2 regions of the Bacillus sp. NEAU-Y102 genome follow, and region 2 is predicted to be linked to the other one. Evidence: riboswitches for the same ligand, from Rfam matches in the RefSeq annotation. Region 2 holds a riboswitch; the other holds the start of a gene.
What was found. Region 2 has a riboswitch for preQ1 ahead of ACYFX0_RS15925 (QueT transporter family protein). Riboswitches for the same ligand answer to the same signal wherever they lie in the genome.

Region 1: another riboswitch for preQ1. It lies ahead of queC (7-cyano-7-deazaguanine synthase QueC); the one in region 2 lies ahead of ACYFX0_RS15925 (QueT transporter family protein).

Annotation. Positions count from the first base shown of each region.
Region 1 is NZ_JBTWFK010000002.1:190,239-196,201, reverse strand. Features, by position in the region: gene ACYFX0_RS07470 (DinB family protein) at 82-615, shown strand; gene ACYFX0_RS07465 (DUF6254 family protein) at 717-833, shown strand; gene kinB (sporulation sensor histidine kinase KinB) at 845-2,053, opposite strand; PreQ1 riboswitch class I at 2,260-2,303, shown strand; gene queC (7-cyano-7-deazaguanine synthase QueC) at 2,397-3,059, shown strand; gene queD (6-carboxytetrahydropterin synthase QueD) at 3,059-3,550, shown strand; gene queE (7-carboxy-7-deazaguanine synthase QueE) at 3,543-4,259, shown strand; gene queF (preQ(1) synthase) at 4,278-4,775, shown strand; gene ACYFX0_RS07435 (YkvS family protein) at 4,824-5,009, opposite strand; gene ACYFX0_RS07430 (hypothetical protein) at 5,269-5,424, shown strand; gene ACYFX0_RS07425 (phosphoglycerate mutase) at 5,513-5,963, shown strand, end outside.
Region 2 is NZ_JBTWFK010000005.1:378,703-384,665, reverse strand. Features, by position in the region: gene ACYFX0_RS15940 (DMT family transporter) at 1-886, opposite strand, end outside; gene ACYFX0_RS15935 (reverse transcriptase-like protein) at 900-1,286, opposite strand; gene ACYFX0_RS15930 (aldose 1-epimerase family protein) at 1,356-2,228, opposite strand; PreQ1 riboswitch class I at 2,361-2,405, shown strand; gene ACYFX0_RS15925 (QueT transporter family protein) at 2,412-2,897, shown strand; gene ACYFX0_RS15920 (ribonuclease H family protein) at 3,049-3,708, shown strand; gene ACYFX0_RS15915 (zinc-finger domain-containing protein) at 3,721-3,897, shown strand; gene ACYFX0_RS15910 (DUF2564 family protein) at 3,931-4,179, opposite strand; gene cspB (cold shock-like protein CspB) at 4,299-4,496, opposite strand; gene ACYFX0_RS15900 (YqcI/YcgG family protein) at 4,759-5,487, shown strand; gene ACYFX0_RS15895 (LysE family transporter) at 5,502-5,963, shown strand, end outside.

The DNA of each region.
Region 1 (5,963 bases), on a different contig from region 2:
TAATAAAAGAAAATTCAGAATACTAAAGAGGTGTTTCTAATAAGGAGCACCTCTTTTCACCAACAAAAGGGGGGAACAAGTATGCTTCAATCTAATATGGATGTGAGTTTAGAAAGTTTAGTAAACTCATTACAGTCTACCCGAAGCACGCTATTATCAGAAATTGAAATGTTAAATGATACAGAAGTGAATGTAAAGCCACGCCGTGATAAATGGAGTATTACTCAAATTTTACACCACTTGCATTTAGTTGAACAATCTGTCACGTCTGCCCTTGTATATGCTTTACAAAAAAACGAAAGAAACATGACTCCATTTAAAGACCTCCAACTTACGCTTGATCGCACACATAAACGAGAAGCTCCTCAGCAAATGCAACCAACAGAAACTTTAATGAAAAAACAGCAAGGAATTCAATTACTAGAACATTCACGACAAGAACTATTACACGCGCTTCATAGTGTTATAGATGAAAAAGATCTATTTGAAAATGGATTAAAGCATCCTGTTTTTAATGATCTGAATTTGTATCAATGGGTTCAATTTCTTGATTTGCATGAACAAAGACATCTTACGCAGTTAAAAGAGGCGAAACATGCAATTTTGCAACGCTAAAGTGGAAGAAGTGGGAAACCACTTCTTTTTTGATATGTGCATAGTTTTCTTTCTTATTTTGGAATACTACATGGAGAAAGAAAAGAAGGAGTTGAAAAAATATGTCTAAGAAGAAGCGAGAAGAGGAGCGCGCCTGGAAAGCGCGTAAAGAAAATCAACAACCGCACGGAAAAGTGAAAGCTTTTGCTGAATTAGTTGAAGGAACAGAAAAAACGTGATGATTATTTCATCACGTTTTTTGTATGAGTGGAAAAGTTAATAAAAAGGTTGTACCGATTCCTTTTTCACTTATAATATCAATTTTTCCGTTCATAGCTTGAACAACACTGAATACGACCATCATTCCAAGTCCAGTGCCTTTTTCTTTCGTTGAATAGAAAGGCGAACCAAGACGTTTTACTTGTTCTGAATCCATACCGATTCCTGTATCTTTTATATATAACTGAATATGCTTATGATCAGGAACTAATGTGAAATAAAGATCACCGCCTTTTGGCATAGCCTCAATGCAATTTTTTAAAATATTTAATAAACATTGATTTAGTTTTTGTTTTTCTCCAGCGATAAAAAAAGAAGTGCTTTGCTTTATATAATGAGTACGTACATTTGTTAAATTAGCAAGCGGTGTAATTAACGACAATGCATGTAGTAATTCTTCTTCTAACTGTAATGTTTGTTCTTTTTCAATGCTTGGTTTGGCAAAAGTTAAATAATCTGTAAGAACATGATTTGCTTGTTCGATGCCGTTAATGGCAATGTCGATATATAATTTTCGTTCCTGCTCAGTGCATGTATCTGATTGTAACAGTTGTAAAAACCCTTTCGTTGAAGTTAATGGATTGCGAATTTCATGAGAGATAGACGCTGCCATTTCACCAATTAAATGAAACTTTTCAGCATTTATAAGTTCGTTTTGGAGACGAACTTGAGTTTGTAATATGTGTAGTAAATATAAAATTAGGATCGTACCAAGCATTGAACATAACTCATATACAATAATATGCGGTATATAATCAGTCTTATTTGTAACCTTTGAAAGAAAGAAAGGTATCCAACTAAATCCGTATGTGAGACTGTAGATAATAGCAAGTGTTATTTTTATACGATTAGAAGTTCGATTGAAAAATTTATATGTTAATAGTAGAACAATAAATAGAAGAACAGAACCGATAAGAGATGGGAAAACACCTACCCCACCTAATAGTAAGCGATATATGTTTAATACAACTAAGATAGAACCACCAGCAATAGGCCCTCCCGTTAATGTACCGACAATTAATACAATATGGCGCATATCAAATTGAAAACCATTATTTGTTTTTGCTGCAAATGTAATACAGAGTACGGTAGCGAGGCAACACAATACAATAAATATAGCTGAATTTAATTTAGGAGAGCGTTTCCCTTTTTGATTCCAAAATAAATGATATACGAGCATTGTAATAAGGATGAATAATATATTTAAAAAGAGATAAATAATAAAGGATTTCAGTGGGATGCCTCCTCTCTTCTTATATTAAATTAATCATACTATAAAATGAAAGAAATGAAATAATAAATAGCGGAAAAATCAGAAATTTTTACGCTAGTATACAATATGTTACAATAAGCTGTGTCAATGAAAGAAGAAATTCCGTGCACCGCGCGGGAGAGGTTCGCGAACTCCCTCTATAAAAAACTATGGAAACAACAATATCCTTAGGTATTGTTTTGTTTTTTTATTGTGACAGTTCAAGAACGTTCTTTCTTCTTATTTATAGTAGAGAAGGAGAATGAGTGAAATGAAAAAAGAAAAAGCAGTTGTTGTTTTTAGTGGAGGACAAGATAGTACAACATGTTTATTTTGGGCAATAGAGCAGTTTGCAGAGGTAGAAGCTGTAACGTTTAATTACAATCAACGTCATAAGCTAGAAATTGATTGTGCAGCGAAAATTGCAAAAGAGCTAGGAATAAAGCATACGGTACTAGATATGAGTCTATTAAATCAACTTGCTCCAAATGCGTTAACGAGAACGGATATGGAGATTACACATGAAGAAGGTGAATTGCCATCGACATTTGTAGATGGACGAAATTTACTCTTCTTATCATTTGCTGCTGTATTAGCAAAACAAGTTGGAGCACGTCATATTGTAACGGGTGTATGTGAAACTGATTTCAGTGGTTATCCAGATTGCCGTGATGTGTTTGTGAAATCGTTAAACGTTACTTTAAATTTATCCATGGATTACCCGTTTGTCATTCACACGCCACTTATGTGGATTGATAAAGCTGAAACATGGAAATTATCAGATGAACTTGGAGCATTTGAGTTTGTTCGAGAAAAAACATTAACATGTTATAACGGAATCATTGGTGATGGTTGCGGTGAATGTCCAGCGTGCCAACTTCGTAAAGCAGGATTAGATACGTACCTACAAGAACGCGAAGGAGCGAACAACTAATGGATAATTTCTTTGGATTTCGCATCGTAGAAAATTTGCAAAAAATGGACAAGGATATTCAGCGTAAACAGCTCAAATACCATAATAAAAGAGTAATGGTCAGCAAGGAATTTACATTTGATGCAGCACACCATTTACACTGTTATGAAGGGAAATGTAAAAACTTACATGGTCACACATATAAAGTTGTATTTGGAATTAGTGGATATGTAAATGAAATAGGACTTGCAATTGACTTTGGTGATATAAAAGAGATTTGGAAGAATGAAATCGAAATTTATTTAGATCATCGTTATTTAAACGAAACGTTACCTGCAATGAATACGACTGCTGAAAATATGGTCGTTTGGATTTATGAAAAGATGGCAGAGGCACTAACTAAAGAGAATCGAGTGAACGAATATAAAGGAGCTCGCGTAGAATTTGTTCGTCTATTTGAGACGCCGACTAGTTATGCGGAAGTAAGACGGGAGTGGATGCTCGATGAGTAAAATCCCTGTCTTAGAAATATTTGGTCCGACTATTCAAGGTGAAGGAATGGTTGTAGGGCAAAAGACAATGTTTATCCGTACGGCTGGTTGTGATTATAGCTGCGCTTGGTGTGATTCTGCTTTTACATGGGATGGATCAGCTAAAAATCAAATTAGACAGATGACAGCAGAAGATATTTGGGATGAGCTTGTTGCAATTGGAGGAGAAAAATTTTCTCATGTTACGATTTCAGGCGGGAATCCGGCATTGCTGAAAAATATTGAGTTTCTTCTTTCTATATTAAAAGAAAATGGAATGCGGACGGCAATTGAAACTCAAGGGAGTAAATGGCAAGATTGGTTACTTCAAATTGATGAAGTAACAATTTCTCCAAAACCACCAAGTTCGACGATGAAAACAGATTTTCAGAAGTTAGATGCTATTATTCAGAAACTAGCAGGAAAAGATATTAGTTTAAAAGTAGTAGTATTCGATGATCATGATTTTGAATATGCAGTTAAGATGCACGAACGTTATCCAGATGTACCATTTTTCTTGCAAGTAGGAAACGATGATACAAAAACAGTGGATGATGCGATGCTTATTAAAAAATTATTAGATAAGTATGAGTGGCTGATTGATAAAGCTGTAAATTGTAAAGAGATGAATGATGCAAAAGTATTGCCCCAGCTTCATGCGTTAGTATGGGGAAATAAACGCGGCGTATAATGAGAAGGGATGTTTAAAATGACAGGAAGATTAGATGAAGATTTAAAAGATGTAACATTACTAGGAAATCAAAATACAAAATATTTATTTGAATATAGCCCAGAAATATTAGAGGTATTTGATAATAATCATCCAAACCGTGATTATTTTGTAAAATTCAATTGTCCTGAATTTACAAGTTTATGTCCGAAAACAGGACAACCAGATTTTGCAACAATTTATATTAGCTATATTCCAGAGCAAAAAATGGTAGAGAGTAAATCTTTAAAGTTGTATTTATTTAGTTTCCGCAATCATGGTGATTTCCACGAAGATTGCATGAACGTTATTATGAACGATTTAATTAAATTAATGGATCCACGTTACATTGAGGTATGGGGGAAATTTACACCACGTGGTGGCATTTCAATTGATCCATACTGCAACTACGGTCGCCCGGGGACGAAGTATGAACAAATGGCTGACTACCGCATGATGAACCACGATCTATATCCGGAAACAATTGATAATCGTTAATAGAAAGAAAGGGCCTGTATACTATACAGGCCCTTTCTTTCTATTATATTATGCATTTTGATTAATGACAGTATAGTTTTTATGACTTACAACTGTAAGAGGTTCCATATCTAGTTCTCTAAAATTCTTCATAATTGTTATATCAACAATAACAGAGTTTTGATTTACTTTTTGAACACGGCCTTGCATTCCACCTTTAAATTCGATGATATCTCCAGTTTCTGCGATCTGCATAAGCAACTCTCCTTGTTACAGTTTTCCCAAAAAAAGAATAAATTTGGGTTTTTTTATTTCCTCCTATTTTGAACCATATTTCCTACTTTGTAAATGTTTCCAAAGTAAAAATTCGAAAAATATTCACTTTTTGTAAGAAAATATGTAGAAAATCCATGTTATTTGAAAAAATAGCAAAAATGCGGAAATCTTTATATCGAGGTATAATGAAAAAGTAGAATAACCTGCTGAAGTGGGAGAAATTAGAGGCGGTAAAATGATGTTTGAATTTGTGGGGAGTGTTATAGCTTTAATTTTATTTTTATTTTCTTATATGCATTTAAAAAAGATTCGTCAATATGATACGAATACATATTTTGATGGGATGGATGGTACCCATGCTTCGATAACACATGATAGTGGTGGGGAGATGTAAAGGTATATAACTTTCTTTTCTTGCGTGGTATGATATTTAGAACTAGTGCATAATAGAGTTCGTAAGTGATGAATGGAGAGTGAAAAGAATGAAGATTTCTTTTATTCGTCATGGTTGTTTAGGTCGTATAAGAGAACCGATGACAATTAATTCATTTCACGAATGGATGAAACAGTATGATTCCGAGTCAATGATACAAAAAGCTAAAATGCCGATAGAAACAATAGAGGCAATTGAAGCAGCGAAATTTGTCTTAACAAGTGATCAAAGGCGTGCTGTACAATCAGCAGCTGAATTGACAGATTCTTTATCTTTTATGCAAAATTCTCTTTTTAGAGAAGCTGAAGTTCCTTCATGCTTTTTTGCTCCGAAGTGGTTGAAATGCACAATTAAGGTATGGATGTTCATTGGACGAACGTTATGGATACTTGGCTACCATAAAGATGTTGAGTCTTATAAGGAAGTAAGAGAGAGGGCAAGGCAAGCGGCTTACCTGTTACATCGTTATGCTCTCGTACATGGAAGTATTGCTCTTGTAG
Region 2 (5,963 bases):
TTTTTATTTTGGAAGGCCATTCAACAAAAATCATGCCCAGGAAAATACATAGACATCCGATAATAGCAGAAATAGAAAGTTGTTCATTTGCAACGAGAACGCCTGTTAATGCAGCAAAAACGGGTTCCATTGCGAAAATAATTGCTACTCTCGTTGGAGAAGTGTGCTTTTGGGCCGATGTTTGAATGAAAAAAGCAATAGATGTTGCAAACAGGGCAGTTAGAAAGAGTGCGAATAAAAAAGATTGATTCGTCCATAGTGATACTGAAAATAATTTTTCCCAATCTTCAAACAAGAAAGCGCAAATAGAAGAAAATATACCAACAGCTAATACTTGAGATGTGCTTAATAATAAAGGTGATATTTTCTTAGAAAAGAAGCCGTTAATAAGAATATGGGCAGCGAAAGCGATTGCACAACCGAGAACAAGTATATCTCCTATATTTAATTGGAAAGAATCAGCAGCTGTTAATAAGTATAAACCTGCTGTTGCTACAGCAATACCAAGTACGATAAAAATGGTAGCTTTTTGTTTTAAAAAGATAAAAGACAAAATTGGTACCATAACGATACTAAGCCCTGTTAAGAAACCTGCTTTTGAAGAAGTTGTATAAAGTAAGCCAAATGTTTGTAATACATAGCCAACACATAAAAAGAACCCAACGATTAATCCAGCGAGGCTACTCTGTTTTATATCTTGTTTTGAAGTGTTTTTTGAGAAAATCATTTGAACGAATAATAAAATAATTCCAGCGAATAAAAAGCGAATACCATTAAAGGTAAATGGACCAACGAAAGACATAGCATTTTGAACGACAACAAACGTAGCTCCCCAAATAAAAGAGACAAATAATAAAGCAAGAGGAGCAATCCAATCTTTTTTCACACTCATACCCCCGTTAATTTTGTAATATAGCTTTTCTAGCTAATTCATCAGCTACTTTATTTTGACTACTTGGAATCCACTTAATAAAAAAGAGATCGAAGTTTTTTATGTACTGTAGTGCTTCATCTAAAAGAGGTGCAAATATTTTATTTTTTGCGTATTCCTTTTCAACAGCCCGTTCGACAAGCTGGGAATCTGTACGAAAAGAGACAGTGCTATAATTATGCTCGATGCAATATTTTAATGCTAGAAGTAAAGCGCGGTATTCTGCTTCATGATTGGACATTGTTCCAAGTGGTAATGATAATTGTACAGGTGGCTGAACGCCTTTAATAAACACTCCTGCACCAGAAGGACCAGGATTTCCTTTTGATGCACCATCAATATATACTTCAATCAAAATGAGAAACCTCCAAATTATAAGGTTATCCCCTACTTAAATATTTTTTTGAAGTAGGGGATAGAGTAGTTATCCGATTGTGATGCTGTAACGACATTTAAATGTTTCATTCGCTTGTAAAGATTGAATTCCCTTTTTGTCCTTGAAATCTTTTGCTGGATTTACTTCATCAGCGATTCCATACCAAGGTTCAATACATAAGAAAGGTGCGTTATCCCCTGGTGTCCATACGCCGACAAATGGGAAGCCATCAAATTCTACTTTTACAAATTTATTATGTTTATGAGAACGAATCGAAATTTCATTCGTATTCATATTTTCAAAAATAAGCGCATCATTTTTGAATAAATCATATGTAAGTGGCAATTCAGTTGTATTTTCAGCGATTAATTGCTTTTTGTTTGAAAGGTAAGGTCCTTCTAATACGCTTGTTTCTAAGTGTTCCGAACCATTAAACGATAAGTGATAATCTGTAAATGATTCACCATCCAATAAAGGGAAGTTGAATCCAGGATGTGCCCCAATTGAGAAGAACATCTCTTTAGAAGTAGGATTGTTTACTTCATATGTTACATGAACGCTTTGTCCTTCTAGCTCATAAGAAACGAGTAATTCGAATTCGTATGGGTATTTTTTTAACGTTTCTTCATTATTAGTAACGATATAAGTGATCTTTGTTTCACTTTGTTCTTTCACAGAGAAAGTAAGATCACGAGCGAAACCGTGTTGTGTTAATGAATATGGTTTACCGTCTACGTAGTATGTATTATCTACTAATCGGCCGACAATTGGGAACAAAATTGGTGCGCGACGTCCCCAATATGTAGAATCACCTTGCCATAAATATTCTGTGTTGTCTTCTTTTAAGCGAACGCTTTGTAATTCTGCACCTTTGTCAGAAATGGAAACAATCACTTTTTCATTTTGGATTGTTGCTATCATGAAGTGAAACCTCCTAAATCTTTCATATGTTTCATTATACGTTGTCTAAAAGAAAAAAGGTAGTTCATGATAGGAATCTATTGACGAAAGAGGGGCTACCACGTAAAATATAATCTTGTTGCTAAAAAAAAGAATAACGTGGTTCGAAACCATCCCACGTAAAAAAACTAAGGAGATTTTGTCATGAATATTAGAACTTTAGTCGGCAATGGTATTTTAGCGGCATTATATATTGCTGTTTCTATGCTTATTCAGCCATTTGGCTTTACGAATGTACAATTTCGTATTTCAGAGATGTTTAATCATCTCGTTGTATTTAACAAGAAAGCAATTTACGGAATTGTATTAGGTGTATTTTTAACGAATCTCTTTTTCTCACCTATGATCGCTTATGATTTAGTATTTGGAGTAGGGCAATCTATTCTTGCATTAGTTGCAACGATTATTTCTATGCGATTTATTAAAGGTGTTTGGGCTCGTATGATTTTTAATACGGTTATCTTTACGATTACAATGTTTATGATTGCAATTGAACTTCATCTTGCATTGGGTTTACCATTTATGTTGTCTTGGTTAACATGTGCAGTCGGTGAATTTGTTGTAATGGCCATTGGTATGCCTGTAATGTACTGGATTAATAAGCGAGTACAATTTGAAAGATTTATGTAATAGATGAAAGAGCTATTCCTATAGGGATAGCTCTTTTTGTATGTAATCATATTGAATATAATGCTGTGACTCTAGATAAAATATAATAAAATAAAGTGAGGCTTTCATTAGCTGGCTACATATAAGAAGTCTTATATAAGGGGAATCTAGTATGAAATATAAAATTCATTGGTTGTATAAAACGAAGCGAGGATTGCAGACGGAATTAACAACAGATTATATGAACATAGAAGAAATACTTCAATTTGCAGAGGATTTTGAGAAAACAGGAAGAGCTAAGGAACTTTTATTTTACGATGAAATGGATGCAGAATGGTCATTAAAGGAAATGAAAAAACTGAGTAAACAAGTAGAGGAAGAGCCCCAAGAAATACTCGTTTATTTTGATGGGGGGTATGATGTGCAAACGAAAGAAGCTGGCGTTGGTATATGTGTGTACTATAAAAAAGGAAATACAAACTACCGCATTCGCCGCAATGCATATATAGAAGGTATAGATGATAATAATGAAGCGGAATATGCATCACTATTATACGGTATGAATATACTCGAGGAATTAGGGATTAAATATGAAGCAGTTACACTTCGCGGAGATTCTCAAGTTGTATTGCAGCAATTGGCGGGAGAATGGCCTTGTTATGATGAGCATTTAAACCATTATTTAGATCAAATTGAACAAAAGGCGAAGCAAATGAAATTAAAACTTGTATGTGATCCGATATCTAGAAAACAAAATAAAGAAGCACATCAATTAGCAACGCAAGCATTAGAAGGGACAGTCATTGATAGTCATAAAGAAATAACCGAATAGAGAGGTGCAAAGGTGGATAAAAAGCAACTCATTACAGAGGTAAATGACTTATTAGAAACATATTGTGAAGGATGTTTCTTGCGAGAACATAATCGAAAGACAAATAGTAAATATTATGCACATTCATTTTGTATAAGACAATGTACAGTTGGAGAAACATTGAAAAAGTATGGAGAACAGTTGTCATAAAAAAACATCCAGAGAAAATTCTCTGGATGTTTTTTAGTGCTTTGCTTCGTTTAATTGCTGCTCGCATTTGCTTAGTTTCTTTTCCTCGTTCATTAAAAATGGTTCATCTAAATCTACTGCAACAGATTTCATAATTTCAAGCTGTGAGCGAGCTGCTTCTACTGCAGTAGTGGCATGCTCTAATGTGTCTGGATCCATTGAAATTGTTGCAGAACCTACCATCTTTTGTGCTGTTTCTACACGGAATTTTACTTCTTCAAAATCATTTACTTCTGATCCCATTAATAATTCCTCCTTTGTATAGTGCGCATTTTACATAGTTTTTGCTCTGTAAAACGGAAATATACAAAGGAATAACAAAGAAGGTTACCAAGTAAGGTAACCTCCTGTTATATGTTGGATTAAAGTTTTACTACGTTAGCAGCTTGAGGTCCACGGTTACCTTCAGTAATGTCGAAAGATACTTCTTGACCTTCTTCTAAAGCTTTGTAGCCGTCTCCTTGAATAGCAGAGAAATGTACGAATACATCGTCAGCGCCTTCCATTTCGATAAATCCAAAACCTTTTTCGTTGTTAAACCATTTTACTTTTCCTTGCATGTTACAATTCCTCCTAAAAGCGTTTACTATTTTCATTTAGTGAAATTCATTTAAAGAAATAATATAAACTAAAAATGCTATATTCTTGAATATTCTGCTAAATGATTAATTTAAATATACACGAATTGGGAGAATTTAGTCAAGTAAGCGGTTTTATTTTTTATATTTTTAAATAATTTTCCAATCAAATTTTTAAATAGGTATAGGACAGGCCGAGTATGTAATATTCTTAATTGAATGCTATACATAACGAGGTGAAAGAATGAATAGGTCGTACTTATTAGATAATGAAGGAATGAGAACGAGAACCGACATACCGGATTGGGTTGCAAAAGAATTTGAGATTTTTTCAAGTGTCGTGTTAGAACCAACTTTTCCATGTTATTTCGGTTTAACAGCTTTGAAAAAGAATGAACTTCGTTATTCATTTCTTTCTCATAATGATTGGAGTCATTTGCCGCATACAATGTTATCTTTTTTAGAGTTAATGAAAGAGAGGCCGATTGTAAGAAGGGGCTTTTTCCTTTTTGTAGAACCGGAATGTGAAGAACGATCACTCGAATATTACCGTGATTCCTTTTGGAAAGTGTTACAGTATTTACATGAAAACGATAATCAAGCATGGCCAAAGCAAATTCCTGAGGATCCAGACCATTATTTATGGGAATTTTCATTTTGTGGTGAGCCAATATTCGCATTTGGAAACGCGCCAGCTTATAAACAACGAAAAACTAGACATTTAGGGAATTCTCTCGTTATTGGGTTTCAACCACGCACTATTTTTGATGGATTAGAGGGGGATCGTCCTAAAGGAGCATATTCAAGACAAATGGTCCGTGAGCGAGTTGAAAAGTGGGATCAATTGCCGAAACATCCTAACATTAGTCATTATGGTGACCCAGAGCATCGTGAATGGAAACAATATTTCATAGGAGACGATGTAGAACCAATAAAAGGGAAATGTCCTTTTCTTCATAGGATAGAAAAGTAAGAGCCATCACCTAGATGGCTCTTTTGTATATTTTGGATAAAAAAGGGTATTTTATTATGAAAGCTAGTCCATTTTTTCAAATTACATCATTAACTAGTAGTAAAGAGAGTAGAAAGGATAGAGCGATGTTTGGAGCAATTATACAGCAAATCGTATTAGGTATTTCATTAGCTGCACCAGTAGGGCCGATTAATATTGAAATGTTAAAACGAGGAATTGAACGTGGGTTTTGGCATGCTTGGGTTGTTGGAATTGGTGGAATGACTGCAGATGTTTTATTTATGCTTCTCATTTATTTCGGTTTATCTTCTGTGTTTATGTATACATATGTACAAGCCTTCATGTATTGCACGGGTTTTTTCTTGTTATTTTATTTAGGATTTCAAAGTGTAAAACAAGGAATTTCCCACTCAAACATGGAATATAAAAAAGAAGAGGTAGGTGGTCTTAAGCAATCGTTTATGGCAGGATTTTTA